Regions from separate parts of the Desulfallas thermosapovorans DSM 6562 genome, predicted to be linked through region 3. Evidence: riboswitches for the same ligand, from Rfam matches in the RefSeq annotation. Region 3 holds a riboswitch; each other region holds the start of a gene.

Region 1 (5,662 bases), on a different contig from region 3:
GTTTGCATATCCAGCAGCCCCAGCCCGGGAATATGTTCAATGGATGATTCGGTTTTAAAAGGGTCCTTAAGCTCACGGCCCAGCATTTGAAAGCCGCCGCAAATACCGACCACCGGCACTCCCCGGCGGGCCAATCGCACCACTTCACCCGCCAACCCGGTTTGTTTGAGATAAAGAAGATCCTCAATGGTATTTTTACTACCAGGTATAATAACCAAATCCGGCTGACCCAGCGTATCATCACAGCCCACATAGCGCAAATACACGCCGGGTTCACTTTCCAGGGGATCGAAATCAGTAAAGTTGGAGATCCGGGGCAAGCGCAACACGGCAATATCCACTTTGTCACCATCATTAACGGCCAGGTAATTCTTTCTCTCCATAACCACCGAATCTTCGTCCTGTATGTATAAATCATCAAAATAGGGCACTACGCCGCATACCGGCACCCCTGTTTTTTGTTCTAGGAATTTAATAGCGGGTTGAAATAAATTCACATCACCGCGAAATTTATTTATAATGATACCCTTAACCCTCTCCCTGTCCCCGGGGGGAAGCAATTCCAAAGTACCCACTACTGCCGCCAGGGCGCCGCCCCGGTCGATATCAGCCACCAGTAATACCGGTGCCCCGGCTTGACGGGCAACCTTCATATTTACAATATCAGTGGCCTGCAAGTTAACCTCCGCCGGGCTGCCAGCCCCCTCTATAACCACAATATCAAAATCGTTTTGCAGCCTTTCCAGTGCTACGGTAACCACACTCCATAGTTTGCCTGCCAGCTCTTGATGATAGTCCCAGGCGTTATAATTGTCCAGCGGGCGTCCCAGTACCACCACCTGGGACGAAGCGTTACCCGTAGGTTTTAGCAAAATGGGGTTCATGTCCACGCTGGGCGGCACACCGGCCGCCTCGGCCTGTACCACCTGTGCACGGCCCATTTCCCCGCCGTCAGCGGTGACAAATGAATTTAAAGCCATATTTTGGGATTTAAACGGTGCCACCCGGTAACCATCCTGGTAAAAAATGCGGCACAAAGCAGCCGTTAAAACACTTTTACCGGCGTGGGAAGCCGTTCCCTGAACCATTATTGTTTTGGCTGCCACCATTATACCCCCCTTTGTGCGCCGCCTGAGGCCATTGATTTTAACTCCAGCGGCAGGCCGGCCACTATATAAAATACCCGGTCGGCAAGTTCGGCCAGTAGCTGGTTGACCCGTCCCGCAATATCGCGGTATGACCTGCCCAGTTCATATTCAGGCACCAGACCACAACCCACCTCATTGCTAACCATGATCAAATGTAAATTTTTATCCCGGGCTACATGAACAATCTCCCTGGCCTCGGTGGTAATATGGTTTTCCTTTTCCAGTCCACCTGCACCGGGGCGGGGCATATTTTCATCCAGCAATAAATTAGACATCCAAAGGGTTATACAGTCTATCAACACCACAGTTCCCGGGGGCAGCGTTGACAGCACACCGGTCAGGTTGTGTGTTTCCTCCACCGTGCGCCAGGCTTCCGGCCGGCGCAGGCGATGCTCTTTAACCCGCTGGGCCATTTCATCATCATGTATGCCGGCGGTAGCCAAGTAAACAACATTTTTGCCGGACCTTGCGGCCAATTTTTCAGCAAATCTACTTTTTCCGCTGCGCGTGCCACCAATAACCAGCACTATTTCACTTAACAAAAGAATATCTCCCCCATCTTAAACGTTTTATATAATTTGAACAACTACGCACCTAAACAATTTATTAATTTTAATAAAATAAAACTCCAGCTTTCCAAAACTGGAGTTTAAGCGCCCCATTAAAGAAAGCCATCACCATCTCACGCAGGTTATTGGCAATCACAGGCAGGTTTCCTGGCTAACGGGTCATTGCCGACATACACCTTCCCCCGAAGAGTGGTTGGACCGGATGTACCGGCTATGGCGACTACCCGCTTACAGTGGCGCAAGACCGCTCAGGCTTCAACCTGATTCCCTATTATCCCCCGGGTACTGTGGCGCACCCGCCGGGCACCTGTGAAAAAAGATCATAAATTTAACCTTTTGTTTTACATTTGTGCCAAGCTTTATCCAAATGCAACAACTTGGCCCCATTCATACAAAATTATATCATAACTTAAAAAAAAAGACCCATTGTTAGGGTCGTCTTAAATAAGTATTTTTATTGATCTTTAATTTTCGCTTCCAGTTCCATAATCTGCCTGTTTTTCTTCAATAACCAGCAAGCATACTTGTAATTATTCCGGTGCAACCGGCGGTTTTCCTTCTCCAGCCTGGCCAAAAAGAATGTCTTTTCTTTTTCCACCTTTTCAACCAAGTTCATCAATACCCTGCGGCTAAGACGAAGTTGGTCCACTTTGTCCTCCAACTCCTGTATCCTGCGCTGGAAATACTGTACATCCGGGTATTCTTCCATCGCAACACCACCTTGACCGTCTTCTAATAGTTTTATTATATGACAGGTGGTAATTAAATAGACATATCAGGCCGGTACCCCGGAGCGTAAAAATTCGCCAATACGGCGCACTGCTTCTTCCAATACAGGCTCGTCCCGCACTAAAGCAATACGCAGGTAACCCTCGCCCATCTCCCCAAAGGCAGTGCCCGGGATCAACAAAACACCAGTACTGTTCAATAGTTTTAAAGCAAATTCCCTTGAGGAACAACTACACTCCTTAGGTAGGGGCGCCCAAACAAACATAGAAGCCTTAGGTCTGGGGACCTCCCAGCCCAGTTTAGCCAGGCCGTCCACCAGCACGTCCCGGCGCCGGCGATAACACTCCGCATTTTCCCGAACACAATCCTGGGGGCCCTCCAGGGCTGCTACGCCCGCCTCCTGCACAACGTTAAACACACCATAATCAATATTGGTTTTTATTTTATTCAATGCTTCCAAAATACCCGCATTGCCCACGGCAAATCCAACCCGACACCCGGCCATGTTATATGTTTTGGACAAAGAATAAAATTCAATGCCCACCTCCCGAGCACCGGGTACTTCAAGGAAGCTAACGGGTTTATAACCGTCAAAGGCCAGCTCGCAATAGGCAATATCGTGACAAACCACAATATCATAGGTGCGCGCAAAATCCACCAGTTCAGCAAAAAATTGCCGGTTAGCCGAAGCAGCCACCGGGTTGTTGGGGTAATTTACCCACAATAACTTTGCCCGCCGGGCCACCTCTCGGGGGATGTTTTTCAAATCAGGCAAAAAGTTGTTTTCTGCCAGCAAAGGCATAGGGTAAATTTCACCTTCAGCCAGTACAATACTGGTGGCATATATAGGATAGCCGGGATCGGGAATCAATGCTATATCCCCCGGGTTTATGTAGGCCATGGCTATGTGGGCTAAACCGTCCTGGGATCCCATTAGTACCAGCACCTCGTTATCAGGGTTTAATTCCACCCCAAACCTGTTTTTATACCAATTCGCAACCGCCCTGCACAATTCCGGCCGGCCCACCAGCGGGTAACGATAATTATCCAGTTTGTTCAAAGCCCGGTGCATGGCTTCTATTATGTGTGGCGCGGGTGGCCGGTCCGGGCTGCCCACACCCAGATTAATTACTTCAATACCCCGCTTTTCCACCTGTTTTTTCAGTTCTTCCATTTCATTAAAAATCGCTGAACTTATATTTTGTATTCTACGTGCCACTTCCAATTTAAATTCTCTCCCTTAAGTTAAAATATTACGAAGTATAGTCACCGACCGTTTGCCGCTGCCAGCGCCCGCAACTGTAAAACCGTTGTATAAGGTGCTTTGCCTTCACCCAACCGCCCGTGTCCCGCCATGCCCGTACCATGAAAATCAGATCCGCCGGTAGCCACCAACCCGTAGGTGCGGCAAAGTCCCAAATAGTAATTCTCCATTTCCCGGGGATGCTTGGGGTGGTACACCTCCAGCCCCTGCAGCCCGGCTTCTATTAAGGACACTATCAGATCGTCCGCGCAAGATATGCCTGGATGAGCCAATACGGGTACCCCGCCTAATTTTCTAACCAGCATGACCATTTCCGCCGGGTGATATTTTAACCGGGGTTCATAAGCCGGCTTGCCAACACCGATATAATATTCAAAGGCCTCGGCAATACTGCTGATTTTACCGGTAGCCAGCAGGACCTGGGCAATGTGCGGCCTACCCACCGAACCGTGCCCGGCTGTTTTTAGCACCTCGTCAAAACTTATATCAATCCCCAAATGCTGTAACTTAGTCACAATCTTTTGGGCTCTGCTTAACCGGGCATTGCGAAAAACATCCATGTGTTCTTGGAAGCGGGTGTTTTCAGGCCCTATACAATAAGCAAGGATATGTACTTCCATACCATCATGCTCAGTGCTTAACTCCACTCCTTCAAGTATATCAACACCCAACAGTTCCGCTTCCCGTCTGGCTGGCCAAAAACCATCCATGGTATCATGATCGGTTATAGCCACAGCTCGCAGTTTGGCCTGCGCGGCCATACGAACCACTTCCTCCGGAGTGCTGGCGCCATCGGAAAAGGTAGTATGGATATGTAAATCAGCAAACATTAGTATCACCCTAACATATATATCTCGAACAAAGGTCGTGTGTTATTGTACCATTATTGTAGCATAGACAATGAATATTTCGGGTTTTTATAAAAATTACAAACTCTATTTATTTTATTTTAATACCTCGGCCAGTAATCTTATCCAATTCCCTCCCATTATACCGGCTATCTGTTCATGACTATAACCGTGGTCCAGTAATACCTTGACCAGTTGCGGACGGCAGGTTGCGTCATGTAAACCGGGAGTGACTTTATCCATACCGTCAAAGTCAGAACCTAGCCCAATACAACCGGTACCAAAGCGGGAAGAAATATGATCCACATGTCTGATAAATGTTGCCAAGCCGGGATTGTCCCGATCAACAAATTCGGGAACAAAAGTCAACCCAATTATACCACCGCTTTGGGCCAGATACTCTATCTGAGCATCATCCAAATTGCGGGGGTGGTCACAGACTGCCCGGCAATTGGCATGGGTTACGGCAAAGGGCTGGCTGGATGTTTTCGCCACGTCCCAAAATCCCCGGCGGGACAAGTGAGCTGCGTCAATTAGCATACCCAGATCATTCATAGCCTGCACAACTGACCGGCCGAACAAACTCAAGCCACCGGCGGCAGTCCCTTCCCCAACACCGTCACCAAGCTCATTGCGCCCGTTCCAGGTCAAGGTTAAGGAGCGGACCCCCAACCGGTAGAATGTTCTTAATACTGATAAATCCCCGGTCAGCGCGTCTCCGCCCTCAATGGATAACAGCGCGGCTATTTTACCCGCCCCGGTAATCCTGTAAATATCCTCTGAGTTTAAGGCCAGCGCAACAGCACTCTGATCCCGGAGTATCTCCTCATAGAAAATGTCTATTAACTGCAAACATCTTTTTAAAGCGGCATCTTTATATTTGGGTGCTATAAAAGCCGCAAAAAATTGCACATTAATACCGCCCTCTTGCATCCGCGGCAAATCCAATTGTCCCCTATCCGATCGAACATTAAAAGCCCGGTTTTGCTTACCCATAGCCGTCAAGGTATCACAGTGCCCGTCAACCATCCACGGTATGTTCAATATATTTAGCCCCCGTTCAATGAAATGACAGACTAAAAAACCTGTTTATCCTTTAATTAG
Region 2 (5,662 bases), on a different contig from region 3:
GAACAGTGGCTGTTGAGAAAGAATGAGCAGGAGCAATTACAACTGTCTCAAACTACCCGGGATGATACCCAGTCCTTTGATGTATTTCTGGATGATGTTTTATCCCGGGCTAAAAAAATATTGAGTGAGCGGGGCATTAAAATTGCCTATACCTCGCTGAGCAATAAATTTGGCATTACTGAATCCTGGAAATGTATCAGGGTATTTGGCAGTAGTAACATATATTACAGGATAGGAAAAACCCGTCCCCGCAAAGGCCCCAATAAAGGCCGGGAGTACCTGGTGATAGACCTGGTTATGGACGGCAATAAGAAACAAGTATTTGTACCGCTGCTGCAAAAAAAGGATGTTATAGAGCACCGGCTGGGGACTTCTCTGGAGAGGGAACTGCCCAAGGTTGAGGCTACCGGTAAATACCGGTTGAAACTGTTGTTGCCCTATGAGGTGGTAAGGGAAAGAAATAAACGCCTGGCGGCCAAAAAACTTGCGGATTTTGTCGAGGCAACCAAGCCATATCTCAATGAGCTGGGTGTGGTGTGAAAAGGGCGCGGGGATGTGCTGTTGCGATAGACAGGGTTATATCGTAGCAGCACATCGATGGTACTTTTCGAATACCGGGCGCTTTGTTGGCTGCCGGGATGAGAATCCCTTTGGGGCAGGCAGGAGGTAAATAAAGTGTCTGAACAGTCTGAAAAAAGAGTTATTGATATTATGATCCCGGTGCGTAATTATAAAGTAGTATCGCACAACTGCACCGTTGCAGATGCCATTAAAGTATTGCACAGGGGTTTTTACCAACGCAATGCAGGAGGGCAGGGACACAGGTCGGTAATTGTCAGCGATGATTACGGCAACCCGCAGGGTATGGTTACTTTCCGGTCTGTGCTGCAAGCCCTTGAGCCCTTTTTTGCCAGGGCCGATCGTCTTTCCGTGCCCACCTTTTGGGAGGGATTGTTTACGGAAAGGTGTAAACACGAGGCCCAAAAAAGCATAAAAGATATTATGCATCCCATTAATGTTATCGCCCTGGACGCCAACGATACCTTAATTAAGGCAGTGCACGCGATGATTAAACATAAATTGGGCACGCTGCCGGTAAAGAAAAACAACCGCCTGGTTGGTATGGTCAGGGTGAACGAATTGTTTGCCGAAGTATATGATCTGGTGGCCGGTGCCCGGAGCATGGAAGTTAGTAATGGCTACAAAATAGATATTTAAACACCTGTACCAATAGTTAAATAAACGATATGACAAAGCCCGCAAGGGCTTTTTGTCGTGTTAAAAAAAACGGCATAATTAATAAAATATTTCACAAATGTAATTGATTTTTATCTAACTGCAAAATATAATAATATAAATATTACTTATGTACGAGGGGAGAGGGTGGGCAGTGGCTGTGGTTATTAATATGGGTGACTTGCGGGCCGGTGTGCCGGCTAATGAGGAGAATGAACGGAAAAATTTGGCCGAGCGCTGGCTGGAAGAACCTTTCCTGCGGGCGGAACTTGCCAGGGTGGAAATGTGCCGTGCCGACCACCCGAGTCAGGTAAGTGAAGGAGTTATTAATTATTTATTTGCCGGCGCCATGTGCTTATTGGGATGTAGCGCGTTCTGGTTTGTGAAATATGTTATGTAATTAAGTGTGAACTATGGTGCAAGCATAAACGTTTAGCAGGCGATCCCCGGCTGAACGTTTTTGTTTTTGGCTCCCCTGCCGGCATGTGGTATGATATAAAAAATGCCAATTGGCAGTGGGAGGCGTTATCAATTGTCCGGTATCATGCATACGGTTGCCGAGCTTATGGCGGTGTCCGCCAGAACTGCACCCAAATGCTTGGGGCAGGATTATTTGGACATTCAAGTGTTGTCGGGTGACGACCTTCAAAGACTGGCCGATGAAATGGATAAATTCGGCCGGGAAACCGGTAAAGTTAATTTTGACCGTGACGCGGAAAACATCCGGCATTCGGAAGCCGTATTATTCGTGTCGTTACGCGAAAATGTCCCCCTGGGTCTTGATTGTGGTGCCTGTGGACATGAGCAATGTGCTCAATTGGAGAGCCGCCAGGGGCCGGATTTTTTAGGACCGCTATGCGCCTGGCGGGTGATGGACTTGGGGATTGCCCTTGGTTCGGCGGCTAAAACTGCGGGTATCCTGAATGTCGATAACCGGGTTATGTACCGGCCGGCTGTGGTGGCTAAAAAAATGGGTTTGGTCAAGGGGGCCATTGTTTGTGCCATCCCCATCTCGGCCACCAGCAAAAATATATATTTTGACCGGCCGGTAAAATAGCTGTGGGGGGCGCGGGCTATAACCAGGAAAAAGAGAAAGCTTGAGCACATCCGATACGCCATGGAATTGCCCGAGGTGCTACATCATTCCGGTTTTGCCGATCTTCTACTGGTGCATAATGCGCTGCCTGAGCTGGATTGGGACAAGCTGGACACTTCATGCAGTTTCATGGGTAAAAAACTGAAGGCACCACTGATGATTAACGCCATTACCGGGGGGCATTCCGGTGTACTGGGAATTAACCGGGAGTTAGCCAGGGCGGCTGCTTTTACGGGAATTGCCATGGCGGTGGGGTCCCAGCGGGCAGCGCTGGATGATCCGGCGGTGCGGGATACTTTTTCCGTGGCCAGGGAGTTTAATCCCGAAGGCCTGCTGCTGGCCAATCTGAGCGCCCTTTGCACCCTGGAACAGGCGCTGGAAGCCGTGGAAATGATTAATGCCGATGGTATCCAGCTTTATCTTAATGTGAACCAGGAGCTGGCTATGCCCGAGGGGGAAATGAATTTTAGCGGTGTTCTGGAAAATATCAGGAACCTGGCGGCGAATTTACCCGTACCGGTACTGGTTAAAGAAGTCGGTTGCGGCATGGCCCGGGAGACGGTAGCTGCTTTGGCTGATGCCGGAGTGCGCTACATAGATGTCAGCGGTTGGGGCGGTACCAATTTTGCAGCCATTGAGGGAAGGCGTGGCGGCAAGGGGGGTATTGCCCTGGAGCGTTGGGGTATACCCACGGCCATTAGTTTACTAGAGGCCCTTAATGCCGGTAAAACAATATCCGTGGTGGCCTCGGGGGGAGTGCGCACAGCGGAGGACGCTGCCAAGGCTCTGACCGCCGGGGCTTCCCTGGTGGCGCTGGCCGGGCCTTTTTTACGGGTCTTAAAGAAAAGGGGACCCGAGGGGCTGGTTCATTATATCGGTGAATTAATCTCCGGCCTCAAGCGGGTGATGATGCTTACCGGGGCTTCGCACATGGCGGCTCTGGCCAGACGCCCTCTGGTGATTACCGGGTTAACCGCAGCATGGCTTAAGCGGCGTGGTATTGATATTGATTGTTATGCCAGGCGTTGATTTTTTTTGCGGGCAAGCAGGAATTGCCAAGGTGGTGTGGAATAACTATATGGGTTATGATTGACCCTATAATAGGGCCCAGGTGAATTAGGATATATTTCATACAATTGAATACCACAGCAGGTGCCCTTTGGGAAAAGGGAGAATAGGGAACCGGGTGCAATTCCCGGGCGGTCCCGCCACTGTAACCGGGTAGCCCGCGCCATTTATAGCCACTGGTGATGTATCGCCGGGAAGGCGGCGCTTTAGGTGTCGATCCGGAAGCCAGGAGACCTGCCTGCTGTGCGGTAGACTCTTATTAATGAAAGGGTATATCGGTGGATGATGGTAAAGTTCACGGCCTTGTATGGCTGTGAACTTTTTTATCTCTACCGGGCATAGTAAAAATTTATTTACAGGAGGTTTTTTTATGCTGCTGACTGAAACCGTCAACAAGATTGGGATGCTGGATGATGTGGCCATGGCCCAAGCAAAGGAGCGGATGGATAGCTTAATCAAGCCCCCGGGCAGCCTGGGTCAATTGGAGCAGATAGCCCTGAAACTGGCCGGTATATTGGGCCAGCCGCGCCCGCGTATTGGTAAACGGGCTGTTATAGTAATGGCCGGTGATCACGGTGTGACGGATGAAGGGGTAAGCGCAGCGCCCCGGGATGTGACCTGGCAAATGTTGCCCGCTTTTATCAATGGGGTGGCCGGTATCGGAGTGCTGGCCCGGCATGCCGGAGCTTCCATTACGGTGGTGGACGTGGGTGTTGCGGCCGATGTAGATATACCCGGGGTATTAAAGCGCCGGGTCAAGGCGGGCACCGGTAACATTGCCGCCGGGCCGGCCATGACCCGGGATGAGGCTGTGGCGGCGCTGGAAGTGGGTATTGAAGTGGCCCGGGCCGAAATAGAACGGGGTGCCACACTGCTGGCTCTGGGTGATATGGGTATAGGCAATACTACACCCAGCAGTGCCATTTTAGCTGTGCTGGGTGGGTATTCCGTCAATGATGTAACCGGCCGGGGAACCATGATCAATGACGAGGTGCTGGATAAGAAGCGCCGGGCTATAACCCGGGCCTTGGAAATAAATCGTCCTGATCCGGCTGACGGCGTGGATGTTCTGGCCAAAGTGGGTGGCTTGGAAATAGCCGGCCTGGCCGGAGTAGTGCTGGGTTGTGCAGCTAATCGAGTGCCGGTAGTGGTTGACGGGTTTATTACCGGGGCGGCTGCTCTAATTGCCGCTGCCATAAAGCCCGAGTCCAAAAATTATATGCTGGCTTCTCACTTGTCCGGTGAGCCCGGTCACGGGTTAATGCTTGAACTCTTAGGGCTGACCCCCTTGCTACACATGGGGATGCGTTTGGGAGAAGGAACCGGAGCAGCCCTGGCTATGCATATTATTGACGCTGCCTGCCGGGTATTGGATGAAATGGTTACTTTCCAGGAAGCCGGCGTTATGGATATGGACGAAGAAAAGCTGCTCCAGGAGCATAGGTAGTATTTAGAACTCCCTGGGTTTGCAGATAATCTCCTTTACCTTGGTATCAAAGAAGTGGTTGGAATGGGCGGGCGCAATGACCGCAGCGGTATCGGCGCCTTTGCCCGTTCCGCCGATGGCAATGATTTCTTCCCCATATGGAATTAGCCCGGCATCCAGTGCCATGCCACTAATCTCCACACATACTTTAACCCCCTGGCCCAGCATGCGCAGGGTTTGGGCCATAATTTCGGAGGGGTAAACACCACCGAATTTATTGCGGATGGCCCGGTCCACTCCGGCCAACAGGTGGGTGGTAAATAATACCTGGATGCCCTTTTGATTGAGCTCGGCCAGAACTTCGTCACTCATGCGCCTGCTGCCCGGGTTGTCAAAGCCCACATGGTAGCTGACACATACCACCCGGCGGCCGCAATCAATTAATTTGCGGGCGGTATCCCCGCTGCTGGACGCTACGACGAGGTAATTGATATTTCTTTGGTTAGCCCTTTCCAGTGCGGCCTTTATGGTCGCATCGGTATTTTCGGGGCCTTTTTTTTCCCAGTACATAAAAAACCTCCCGGTATGTTTTTAACCCCCATTTTAGCCCAGTGCTTACAATTTGACAAGCACTGGGCTAAAAAAATAACGCCCCCTAGAAGGAGCGTTGGAAGAGGAGTATCATTTAAAAACTTGGGAGTATCTTGTCACTGCTATTATATATGTAAAAACAGGGTTTTATCTGTCAAACAAGTGACAAAGGCAGGTATTTTATCCGACAGATGACCGGTATTTACATAGAAAACTATTTGATTATTATGTTGTTAGCCTGTGCA
Region 3 (5,662 bases):
CCGCACCTCCCCCTGTAGGTGATCAGGAATTACGGCCAGCTCAATAAGCTCGTTCTGATTGTAATTATACAGTAAATTAAAGACCAGTACAGTAAGTAATCCTTCACTGATGGCCAGGGGAATTTGGGTAACGGCAAAAATCGCGGAAAATTTAGTAAAGGAGGCCGCAACTCCCCCGACAGCATCCGGTATGGCCAGGGCTAATTGAATTGATGTGGTAATGTACGTGAGCAAATCACCCAGGGCTGCACCTGCAAAGACAGCCAGCCACACGGGTGTGCCCAGTCGCCGGCACAATCTGAAAACTCCATAAGCCACAAAGGGACCCACCACGGCCATGGAGAAGGCGTTGGCACCCAAGGTGGTAATGCCGCCATGGGCCAAAAGCAGCGCCTGGAACAACAGTACAATACTCCCCAGTACCGCCATGGCAGCCGGGCCGAACAATATAGCACCCAATCCCACACCCGTGGGATGGGAGCAACTACCCGTCACCGATGGTAATTTTAGGGCTGACAAGGCAAAGGCAAAGGCCCCGGCAAAGGCAATGAGCATTTTCATTTTAGGGTTTAAACCAACTGTTTTGTTAATTGAAATCAGTCCCATGATAAAAAATGGCAAGGTTAATAAATACCATGCCGCGCACCATGTCGAAGGCAGGTAGCCCTCCATAATGTGCATGGCGTAAGCATTTTCCGGTATCACCAGCACCAGCAGCATGAAATAAACAAATGCCAAGCAAATAAATTTGGGTCTTATTGCCTCAAATACCGTTGTTATTGATAATAAACCTTTCAATAAATGCACCTTCTTTCATTGTAATAAAACAAAACTACAACGCATTAAACGTGTAATAAAGCTGTGTAAATTTTTACCGGGGTTGTAATGGTAGCTGTTGGTTAATGACCTGTACAGCTTCATCCCACCGGTACTCCCTCTGCGTAGTGGCACTTGGCCTTTTGACAATCACAACGGGAATTTTCAAAGCAAGGGCAGCATCAATTTTTGTGTCGGTACCCCCGGCCCGGCCGCTGTCTTTGGTGACCACCACTGCAGCCCGGTACATTTTAAACAGTGCTTTGTTGATTTGTTTGGAAAAGGGCCCCTGCATGGCCACAATGTCCCTGGTATGAATGCCCATGTCCTGGCATTTTTTAACCACCTTGTGCTCGGGCAATACTCTTACCACTAATCGAATGCCTTGTGTTTTTTGCAGTGCTACGAAGTGTTCCAGATCGTGGCTGCCCGTGGTCAAAAAAATTGTTTTTCCTAAACCGGCAGCTTTTTGGGCAGCCTCGGGCATGGAGGATACCGGGTGCAGCAGTTCATGGCATATATCTGTCTCCTCCCGGCCTATGCGCAGGTACATTATATTGTTTGCCCGGCACTGCCGGGCCAGCTCATCTTCCCCTTTTCCATCGAATGGGTGCCTGGCGTCAACTACGGCCTGCACCCCCAGTTCTTCCAGCCAGGTACCTGTACCGGTGTTCAAATTTTTATCTACCAAGATAGCCCCGTATTCTACAGCCAGTTCCCTGCCATAATCCGTAGCGGCCAGGGCCCCCACCCGGTACCCTTGCCCTACAAGTGTTTGGGTTATTAATTTTCCATCGCCTGTACCCTGTAAAACTAGAATCAAATAAAACCACTCCCAGTACAAAACCCCCTGGTATTAGCAGGGGGTTTAAAAATCACGGCGACCGCAGGCAAACCACAGTTCAACCACCCCCTAATAAAACTATCAGCGGTGCGTTTGAACAGGCCCGGTTTGCTGATTTGGTTATGCGGCCCCAAGTAACTTTGGGTTACCATGCCTACACAGCGGAAGATGTAACCGAATTTAAGCTGTGCGCTTCTCGAGCCACAGCACCTGTTTACATGTATAACAATAACTAAAGCCTTAGCTCCCACGTCAGCTAAGGCTTATCTTCACACTACCGTAAAAATACCGATTATTACGGCTGCAAAGTATAACCACACCAATCCTCTCCGTGGGAGGTCATTTATGTGTGCAACCCGGGTAGGTCTCCTGACTTATGGTTCATTGCACGCCTTTTATCCTTCCCGGTTAAACCGGTGGTAATCAAAAGGTGGCTCGCCATTTACAGTGGCCGGACCGTCCAGGACTTTCACCTGGTTCCCTGTTATCCCCTGGTAAACTATGTTTAAGCATGCCAGGGGCACCCGAGCGGTAAACTTTGTTATTAGATTATATATATTTGCAATAATAACACATTTATGCCATATTGTCCATACTGTAGCGGCATTGATACACCCTGACAACTGTTTCACATGCTTTTAACCGATGACTATTGCAGCAATATGGACAACAACCCCAACGGATTGTTTAATAGCAACACATCCGTGGCATCGAAGCTCAGCGTCACATCCCTTGTAATATTTAATGGGACAACCTCCAAAGTAACAGTAGCCCGGGCAGTGGTACCCTGAACAGTTATATCCCGCACATTGTGCAGTTTGATATTACCCCTCAATTGGTCAACCAGCTTTTCAGCAACGGGAGTTGCAGCGCCCACATACCTTTGGACGATTTCCATATTGCCACTGTTAATACCATTGATCAGTTCGGTAACGGCATTCTTGATATCTTGTTCAGTAAGCACAACAGGGTTTTCTACATAATCTTTGCCGGGTGAGCAGCCTACCATAAGTATGGCAGCTGCAATTATAAAAATTAATACCCGCTTTATATCGTTTCTCATGCCCTGCCCGGTAATAGAACCCCGTACAATTAAAAATTTGTTAAAACAACCGGTCTCTTCCACCGGGTCTCCCTCCTTTAACAAAAATTGATATAACCGTTTTGGGGCGCTATATTCCGTACAATTGAGCGGCATTTCCTCCTGCCAGTGCACTAATCAAATTTTCATCAACCTGACGGGAACGCATGTACTCCACCGCGTTTACAAACCCCGCCGGGTCATTGGGCATGATATTACTATAATCGCTGTTCATCATTCCTCGAGCGAACAGGTCAAGATGTTCCACCAGTACCGGAGCGGTCAGATTTTGTTCCCGCATGGTCAACCCCGGCAAGGCACCAAAATCATTAATTTGTCCGATGATATCAAGATGGGCGTGGTCAATAACCATTAGCGCAGGGTTAATACCTACTCGCCCGGCTATATTTAACATCTCATCCACCACAGCAGGCCGGTTTTCCTTGGGAGTATGTATAATAACCGGAACATTACAGTTTTTGGCCACCTCCAGCTGAGCCCGCAGTACATCCTTTTCCAAAGTCGAAATTTGGTTTATCCCTACTTCTCCGATGGCTACCACGGTATCACGATTGATAAACTCCGGCAAACTGTCAATCACCCTGGGCCAATCTTCCGGAATGCCGGCCGGGTGTACACCCACCGCCGAAAAAAGTTCTATGCCAAAGGAAGCGGCCAACTGTCTGTAAAACCCGTCAATCATTCTGAAATGGTCAAAATAGCTTTCAGCATGCCGGGCTGCCAAAACAATAGCGCAACTCACCATTTTGCCAATTCCTTTTTCCGCCATGATCCCAAAACCTGCATGGGGTATCATACCGGCATGGGTATGGCTTTCAATATAACATTTTGACATTTTAAAAACCTCTCTTTCATAACACTTAAATGTCAGGATACCAGGGATACATCGAGCTGGTAGACAAGTTCCCGAAAGGCTCTGGCTCCAATTTCTCGGGTGCAATATACAATCATAGTATATTTCCTGCACATTCATATTATTTCCTGCCGGCAACCGCGCGAATTGGAACAATACAAATTCAAAGCCCTAAAAAAAACAGGAACCTCTCGGTTCCGACGATAAAATCACCAGTAATTTTATTATAATGCATTATAATTCCCCTATTCTCCTACTGGTATTATGGTATGACCATAACAAAGCATCAAAATTACCTTGAATGCAAAATCTTTACCTGCTTGCTACTGATTTATGCATGACAATGTAACACTCAAATGTTGTTAAACAGGTACTCTTCGGCCTTGGACAAGTGCTCAAACATTGCCCTACGGGCTCCTTCGGGATCCTTGTTTTTAATGGCATCGTATATAGCTTGATGTTCTTTAATGATTCTCGGCGGGTTATCGGGATTTTGATACAGTACGTGCAATGTTGCGGATAAAACACGGCTCATAACATCACCGACGGTATTCATCAGTTTCAGCAGAAATGAATTATGAGAAGCCTCGGCAATGGTAAAATGAAACTGCAAGTCTGCCTCACCGCCCAAATTACCCTGTTCCACATCGTTCTTTAACCTTTGCAAAGACATATTAATGGTCTCTAATTGTTCAGGACTGCGACGCTGCGCAGCTAAACCTGCGGCTTCCACTTCCAGAATTCTACGCAGTTCCATGAATTCCCGAACGTTCTCACGGTCTGCGGGTAGCACCGGTGAGAAAGAATTCAGCAATATCTCAACATGTTGTTCACTGATATAAGTTCCTTCACCCGGTTTGATTTTAATTATGCCCATAGCTTCCATCACCCGGAAAGCTTCCCGAACAGCGGAGCGGCCCACCTGAAATTTTTCGGCCAAGTCCCTTTCGGACATCAGCCTGTCGCCGGGTTGCAGAGCGCCACTGTTAATCATGGCCTTAACCTGATCGATAATTTCCTCGTATATTTTTTTAGTTTTGATTGGTTTGAATTCCATTTGTGTCCCTCCGTACTTACAGCAAACATACTTTAATAATTATAGCATATTTAACTCGTACGGTGGACTTAGGCCTATTTTTGTACTGATTATAGTTTTTCTTTAACCCTAATCTTAACAATTGCTGTGCTGCTGGTCATATCATTAAATTAAAGCCTTAATTTTTTCCTATTTCAATAGCAGCGTTCCCAATCACCTGCATTGTATAAATATCACCCCAAAAAAGACTTTCTGAACCGGTGGAAACCCGGCCGTAAAAGTCCGTGCAGTGACCCATAAAGATGTGGAAAGATGAAGTATACGGGAAGCAGCTATACATCGATCTTGCAAAGAATGCCTCACATAGAAATGTATTTGATTTCCGTGGAAGAATAGGCTTGAGTTTTTCGCACGTTTACTTCTAATTTTGACAGGTTTCGGAATGGTGCCAAACCATTCCGAAACCTGTCTTTGTCTTATTCTTTTCCCGGTTTCTTTCTTCTGAAACTTTCTCCCATACTATAACTATGGCACTATCCGGCTAAAACCATGCAGGCGTGACCCCCAGTATCCACCGTAAACGGAAGCGGTTTGCACACCCTGGCTGGAAGTGGCGCTGATAAATTTACCGTCTCCCAGGTAGATACCGATATGATTAATGACACCGCTGCTGAAAGCCACTAAGTCACCTGGCCTTGCTTCCTGTTTAGATACCCTGGTCCCTCTGTGGAATTGTTCCGCCGCAGTACGGGGTAGATCAATACCCATGTGTTTGAAAACATACTTGACATAACCGGAACAATCAAAACCGGCAGGTGTTTGTCCACCATAAACATAAGGCACCCCGGTGAATGATTTTGCATAGCCCAGCAACATGTCGGTACGGCTTGTTCCCCGGGATACAGTCACCGCTGGAGTTTGGCTTGCAGAGGCATCGGCTGATATGAACAATCGTTGTCCGGGAAATATTAAAGTTGTATATACCGCATTTAATTGTTGAATTTGCTGTAC
Region 4 (5,662 bases), on a different contig from region 3:
TGCCGTCATAATAAGCTGCCGGATCTATTTCCTGCTCTGCTATTTTACCGGTTTTATCAGGATGGTGTTTTTTGATAAAATCATCCGCGATTTTTTTAGCCTCGTCCCGGCTGAGCACCCGGGTATCGCCGGGGTACTTGTCGGGAATGTAGTGAAAATTAACCAGTTGTCCCGTTTCGGCGCTAAAACTGATGGATAGCCTGTATGGTAACGGTTCGCTCCGGCTATAAGTAACTGTCCATGTGTGTCCGCCAAAGTGCTGGTCACTGCTGAAGTCTACATGCAGTAAATTTTCCTTGCCCCTGATTATTTCCGGGAACAATTGAACCGCATGGCTAATGGCCTCCTCCCGGGTACTGATTTTACGGTTTTCTTCCTGGGCCGGTGCTGTTGTGCTAAAACAAAGCAGTAGTATAAACGAAACGAAAAGAATTAGTGGCTTGCGCAAGTTGAACCCTCCTTAGAAATAAATGCGGTATTGGTTAATACTTTATGCAACACCCCCTGTACAAAAAAAGTCACCCCGGTGCCTGGTGAGGTGACTGTGCTGTTATCTATCCGTATTGTTATTTTCTTCATATATTAACGTATCCCTGCCAAAGGATAAATTTTGTAAGCTATCCCATAAAAAAGAGCGCACGGTGCTAACAAAACGTTGTCTTAAGTGAACATCATCAAATAGCCGTTTTCTCAGGCCGAAGGTGATTTCCAACTGGATACCTTTACCCCTGCGACCGCGGTTGCAGATATTGGCTTGCCGCCGGCCCCTGTACTGGGCAGTGGTTTCTTTAATGGTGAAACCCGCCTCCCGAAGTGCTTTTTTTACCCCATTACCCAGTTCCTCATCGAGGCCGCCCACCATGATGAACTCCTCGGTACCATTGCGCAGTCCGTGCACGGTTAAAACTATCTCCGCCCGGGCTGCGGCCGCCAGAGCCCGGGGCTCGTCGAAGTTGTGGCTGGTGATATGTAGTTCCTTGCTGCTGGCGGCTTTAACACCTTCAAAAACGTAAAGGGCAAAATCATCCCCGGCAATCCACCCGGCAATGTCCGCGGTATAAGGTTCGATTATGCCACCGTGGGGTGCCATAATCAGGACAGGGTACTTGCCGCTTCTTAACTTGATGCGATAGTCCACGTTTTCTTGTTTATCCGCCTGTAATTCTTGAAAACTTCCATAGCGATCCGGCACATGAATCACCCCTTTTATTTCACTGCTGTAAGTGCAAGATTATATTAACCGGTACATTATACCATCTATATTTGATGCCGGAAAAAAATATTGCAAAATTGAAGGGATTTGGAACTTTAAGTTAAATAAATATAATAAAAGAATAATACTCAGGTTTTTGGGTGTCCCTTTTAAAGGGAAGAATAGGGAATTCAGGTGCAAGTCCTGAGCGGTCCCGCCACTGTAACCGGGGAAAACCTTGAATTAGACCACTCCTTTGTTAAAAGGGGGAAGGCTCAAGTAGTTTAATGATCCGGAAGCCAGGAGACCTGCCCATAAACTATAACACCTACCGCGTAAATACGGTAGCAAGAGATCGGATGATGGAAAAGTCCGGCCCATATGGGGCCGGGCTTTTTTAAATATGTGCAACTAAAGAGTTAGAAAAAATAAGGGAGGTAGTGGCTGTGTTAAACGCATTGCAAAATCGCATAATCATCCATCCGGAAAATTGCCGGGGATGCAGGCGTTGTGAGATGGCCTGTGCTTGGACGGATCAGGGGCTTGTTAATCCACGCTTAGCCGGTATACGTATCTGGAAGCTGGAGGATGAAGGCAAGGATTACCCGGTGTTCAACCAGTTGTGCCTGGACAGCTTCTGCGGAAAGGAACTGCCGGAAGAAAGGGGTTCGGGCGTACCGGCGTGTGTAGGCAGCTGCTTATTTAACGCTTTGGAAATGGCGGGAGGGAATGGCAATGAGTAAACAGTGGCATGGCTGGGCAGGAAAGGTGTTATGGGTGGATCTGAGCTCGAAATCCTACCAAACAACAGAACTACCGGCTGAGCTGGCGTATGGTTACCTGGGGCAATCCGGTGTTAACGCTCGGTTACTCTATGATCTGGCCCCGCAAGGGATGGACCCCTTTGACCCGAAGGCACCCCTCATTTTCGGTGTGGGACCGCTGTCTGGCACGTTGGCTCCCTGCTCCGGTCGTTTTACAGTTACCGCCAAGTCACCCCTTACCGGCATATTCGGGGATTCCAACTGCGGCGGTCACTGGGGTCCGGAACTAAAGCAAGCTGGTTATGACCATATTATTATTACAGGTCAAGCGGAGCACCCGGTGTATTTATGGCTGGACAATGACCGGGTAACCATTCGCGATGCCCGGCACCTCTGGGGCAAAGACACCTGGTCAACTGACGAGGCTATCAAAAAGGAGCTGGGTGATAACACTATACAAATAGCCTGTATTGGTCCGGCCGGGGAAAACCGGGTGCGTTTTGCCGCTATTATATGCAATCTGGCCCGGGCAGCAGCCCGCACCGGTCCCGGGGCGGTGATGGGCAGTAAAAATTTAAAGGCCATTGCTGTCAGGGGAAACATGGGCACTAGCGTGGCCAAACCGGCACAATTTCGCGAGGCCGTCGCACGTGCGGTGGAAGCTATCCGAAACGATCCCCTGTATGAAGTGGCTTCAACATTCGGTACCACAGCTATCACCGGATTGGCCCAAATGCTGGGTTTTCTACCAACCCGGAATTTCCAGCAATCCACCTTTGAAGAAGGGGAAAACTTGCGGGGTGAGGTGCTGCTGGAAAACTATATAACCAAGCGTAAAGGATGCTTCAACTGCCCGGTGAGCTGCAGCAGGTTTTACAAGGTAAGTAGTGGAGATTATGCCGGTACTCTGGGTGAGGGACCGGAATATGAAACCATATCGGCTTTTGGTTCCAAGTGCGGTAATGGTAATATGGAAAGCATATTATTTGCCAACACGCTGTGCAACAAACTGGGTCTGGACACCATATCCACAGGAAACGCTGTGGCCTGGGCCATGGAGGGATACCAGCGAGGTATAATCAAGGACAGTGATACCGGCCTGAACCAACCCTTGCACTGGGGCAGCCATAAACTGATTATAGAACTGATAAATAAGATAGCTCATCGCGAAGGTTTTGGCGGCTTGCTGGCAGAAGGGGCCTTGCGTGCCGCCAAAAAGATGGGTGGAGTGGAACTGGTGGTGCATAGCAAAGGTATGGATTACCCGGCGGTGGATGTGCGCGGCACCAAAGGTATGGCTTTATCTTTTGCGGTTTCGCCCCGGGGCGGTGACCACCTTAAGGGTTTACCCATGTATGAAGTCGGTCCCGAAATATATGCTAAAGATATTAAGGAACTGCTGGGTATTAATGTTACCCCTAATTATTGGATGAAATATGAAACCAAACCGCAATTAATGTATTGGCATGAAAATTGGCACTGTGTAGTGGATTCCCTGGGCCTTTGCAAACTTGAAGGCATTGCTATGAAACCGCTTCTGCCGGTGCATTTTCGGGATTTACTGGCCTTTGCCACCGGTTGGGATGTGGATGTCCTTGAACTGGAGTTGATTGGAGAACGAATATGGAATCTGGAGCGCTTGTTCAACATACGTGAGGGACTGCGCAGGCATGACGATATGCCGCCCGCTCGGATGTTTGAACCCATAGGAAGTGGACCCGCCGAAGGAGAGTCGCTGGACTTTGCTCGTTATAACCAAATGCTGGACGAATATTACTCTTTGCGTGGTTGGGATAAAGCAGGAGTCCCTACCGGTAAAAAGCTGCGGGAGCTGGGATTACATTATGAGGGTAAAAATTAGATACTATACCGTTATTTGCGCAGCGGCCGGTTTCTGTAGGGAAGAACACATAAACCTAAATGAAAGCCTTGACTTATACACTTTGCTGCAAATTATTTCTTCTAAGTATGGTGGCCAAATGGAGAAGGCAGTAGCTTCCTTATTAAATGGTGAAAACAAAATTCTTTGGATATTTGTTAATGGTTACAGGATAAAACCGGACCAATTTAACGTAATTTTGCAGGAAGGTGATGTGGTAGTGCTGACAACGCCGCTACTCGTGGGTGGCTAATCAGTTAAGGCCAAGGTGGCCATGTGTAAATTTAAGGAAGTTTCCATTTCCCTATTATCTCCTTCGTTTACCCAGTTTTACCGGGTAATAAAGGATACTATAACTTGATGTCCTATGATATATAGACATTAATAAATTTTTTAAGGTTTCATCATTCGTATTAGCTATTGCCGAAATTAATACAGTATCGCAGTCTTCAGTAAATCTTAAGATTTCAATAAGTGAAAAGTTATAAAATGATTTTTGCTTCGCAGTATAATTATTATGGGGATATATACTAAAGAAAGGAGATGACGCTTTTGGCTGCAAATATTTTAATAGTTGATGATGAACAAGCTATTGCCGATTTGGTTGAAGTTTATCTGAAAAATGAGAACTATAATATCTTTAAGTTTTATAACGGCAAGGATGCCCTTAACTGTATTGAAAATGAAAAACTAGACCTCGCCATTTTGGATGTCATGCTCCCCGATATAGACGGTTTTTCAATCTGTCAGCGAATTCGGGATAAGCACAATTTTCCGGTTATCATGCTGACAGCCAAAGAAGAAGAAATCGATAAGATTACCGGGCTGACATTAGGTGCGGACGACTATGTTACTAAACCATTTCGCCCTTTGGAACTTGTTGCCCGTGTAAAGGCACAGCTCCGGAGATTTACCAAATATAATTCTGCGGAGCCTAACCAGGAAGAAAACTTGATCGCCTTTTCCGGCCTGGTATTGAACATGGATACCCGTGAATGTACGCTGAATGAGAAAAAGCTGTCCCTCACTCCCACAGAGTTTTCCATTCTCTGGGTCCTTTGCTCCAATCGCGGGCGGGTGGTAAGTTCGGAAGAATTGTTCCAGAAGGTGTGGGGAGACAAGTATTTCACCAACAGCAATAATACGGTAATGGTTCATATCAGGCATTTAAGGGAAAAAATGCACGACAGCGCGGAGCATCCCAAATATATCAAAACGGTATGGGGGATTGGCTATAAAATTGAAAAGTAATAACAGAAGGAATGATTATACAAAATTAAAAGGGAAAGTATTTTTTCAAATGCTTCTGATTACAGTTGCCACCGCTGTGACTGTTTATCTATTGCGCTATATCCTGCGTGGCCAGATCGGAGATCGTACCGTTCTATTTTTAGTCAACGCTTTTCATTTTAATTATTCGGAAGCACTGACAATCTATCAGTTGGTGATTCGCAACAATATTGACATGATCATTTTCATTGTAATCCTAATATTTTTAGTTATCCTTTTTCGATTTTCAATTTCTTGGTTCACAAAATATTTTGATGAAGTAAGTAGCGGAATGGATAAACTTGTTGAGGATTCCGATAATGAAATTATATTATCACCGGAATTGGATTTTATGGAAAAAAAGCTTAATCAGATAAAAAACAACCTGGAAAAACAAAAGAAAGCTGCACTTGATGCCGAACAGCGCAAAAATGATTTGGTAGTTTACCTGGCCCATGATATAAAGACACCTTTGACCTCTGTTATTGGATACTTAAGTCTGCTGGACGAAGCGCCTGATATGCCTCCTGAACAGAAGGCAAAATATGTGGGTATTAC

What was found. A riboswitch is a leader RNA that binds a small molecule or an ion and turns the genes downstream of it on or off. The one in region 3 is predicted to bind cobalamin.
Region 1: another riboswitch for cobalamin. It lies ahead of cobU (bifunctional adenosylcobinamide kinase/adenosylcobinamide-phosphate guanylyltransferase); the one in region 3 lies ahead of cobK (precorrin-6A reductase).
Region 2: another riboswitch for cobalamin. It lies ahead of cobT (nicotinate-nucleotide--dimethylbenzimidazole phosphoribosyltransferase); the one in region 3 lies ahead of cobK (precorrin-6A reductase).
Region 4: another riboswitch for cobalamin. It lies ahead of LX24_RS08370 (4Fe-4S dicluster domain-containing protein); the one in region 3 lies ahead of cobK (precorrin-6A reductase).

What each region holds. Positions count from the first base shown of each region.
Region 1 covers NZ_VNHM01000001.1:133,527-139,188, forward strand. The annotation lists gene LX24_RS00640 (cobyric acid synthase) at 1-1,109, opposite strand, end outside; gene cobU (bifunctional adenosylcobinamide kinase/adenosylcobinamide-phosphate guanylyltransferase) at 1,109-1,690, opposite strand; cobalamin riboswitch at 1,838-2,043, opposite strand; gene LX24_RS00650 (translation initiation factor 2) at 2,172-2,426, opposite strand; gene LX24_RS00655 (LL-diaminopimelate aminotransferase) at 2,493-3,671, opposite strand; gene LX24_RS00660 (PHP domain-containing protein) at 3,713-4,540, opposite strand; gene LX24_RS00665 (dipeptidase) at 4,655-5,602, opposite strand.
Region 2 covers NZ_VNHM01000002.1:147,296-152,957, forward strand. The annotation lists gene LX24_RS02565 (hypothetical protein) at 1-540, shown strand, start outside; gene LX24_RS02570 (CBS domain-containing protein) at 676-1,218, shown strand; gene LX24_RS02575 (hypothetical protein) at 1,391-1,636, shown strand; gene LX24_RS02580 (ferredoxin domain-containing protein) at 1,769-2,293, shown strand; gene fni (type 2 isopentenyl-diphosphate Delta-isomerase) at 2,312-3,361, shown strand; cobalamin riboswitch at 3,466-3,656, shown strand; gene cobT (nicotinate-nucleotide--dimethylbenzimidazole phosphoribosyltransferase) at 3,771-4,847, shown strand; gene LX24_RS02595 (pyruvate kinase alpha/beta domain-containing protein) at 4,851-5,396, opposite strand.
Region 3 covers NZ_VNHM01000005.1:94,557-100,218, forward strand. The annotation lists gene LX24_RS05845 (energy-coupling factor ABC transporter permease) at 1-720, opposite strand, end outside; gene cobK (precorrin-6A reductase) at 872-1,639, opposite strand; cobalamin riboswitch at 2,003-2,203, opposite strand; gene LX24_RS05855 (hypothetical protein) at 2,310-2,786, opposite strand; gene LX24_RS05860 (TatD family hydrolase) at 2,833-3,597, opposite strand; gene LX24_RS05865 (FadR/GntR family transcriptional regulator) at 3,968-4,672, opposite strand; gene LX24_RS05870 (C40 family peptidase) at 5,177-5,662, opposite strand, start outside.
Region 4 covers NZ_VNHM01000008.1:65,113-70,774, forward strand. The annotation lists gene LX24_RS08360 (YcdB/YcdC domain-containing protein) at 1-448, opposite strand, end outside; gene LX24_RS08365 (poly-gamma-glutamate hydrolase family protein) at 551-1,192, opposite strand; cobalamin riboswitch at 1,335-1,522, shown strand; gene LX24_RS08370 (4Fe-4S dicluster domain-containing protein) at 1,639-1,935, shown strand; gene LX24_RS08375 (aldehyde ferredoxin oxidoreductase family protein) at 1,928-3,817, shown strand; gene LX24_RS08380 (MoaD/ThiS family protein) at 3,801-4,088, shown strand; gene vanR (VanR-ABDEGLN family response regulator transcription factor) at 4,379-5,086, shown strand; gene vanS (vancomycin resistance histidine kinase VanS) at 5,064-5,662, shown strand, end outside.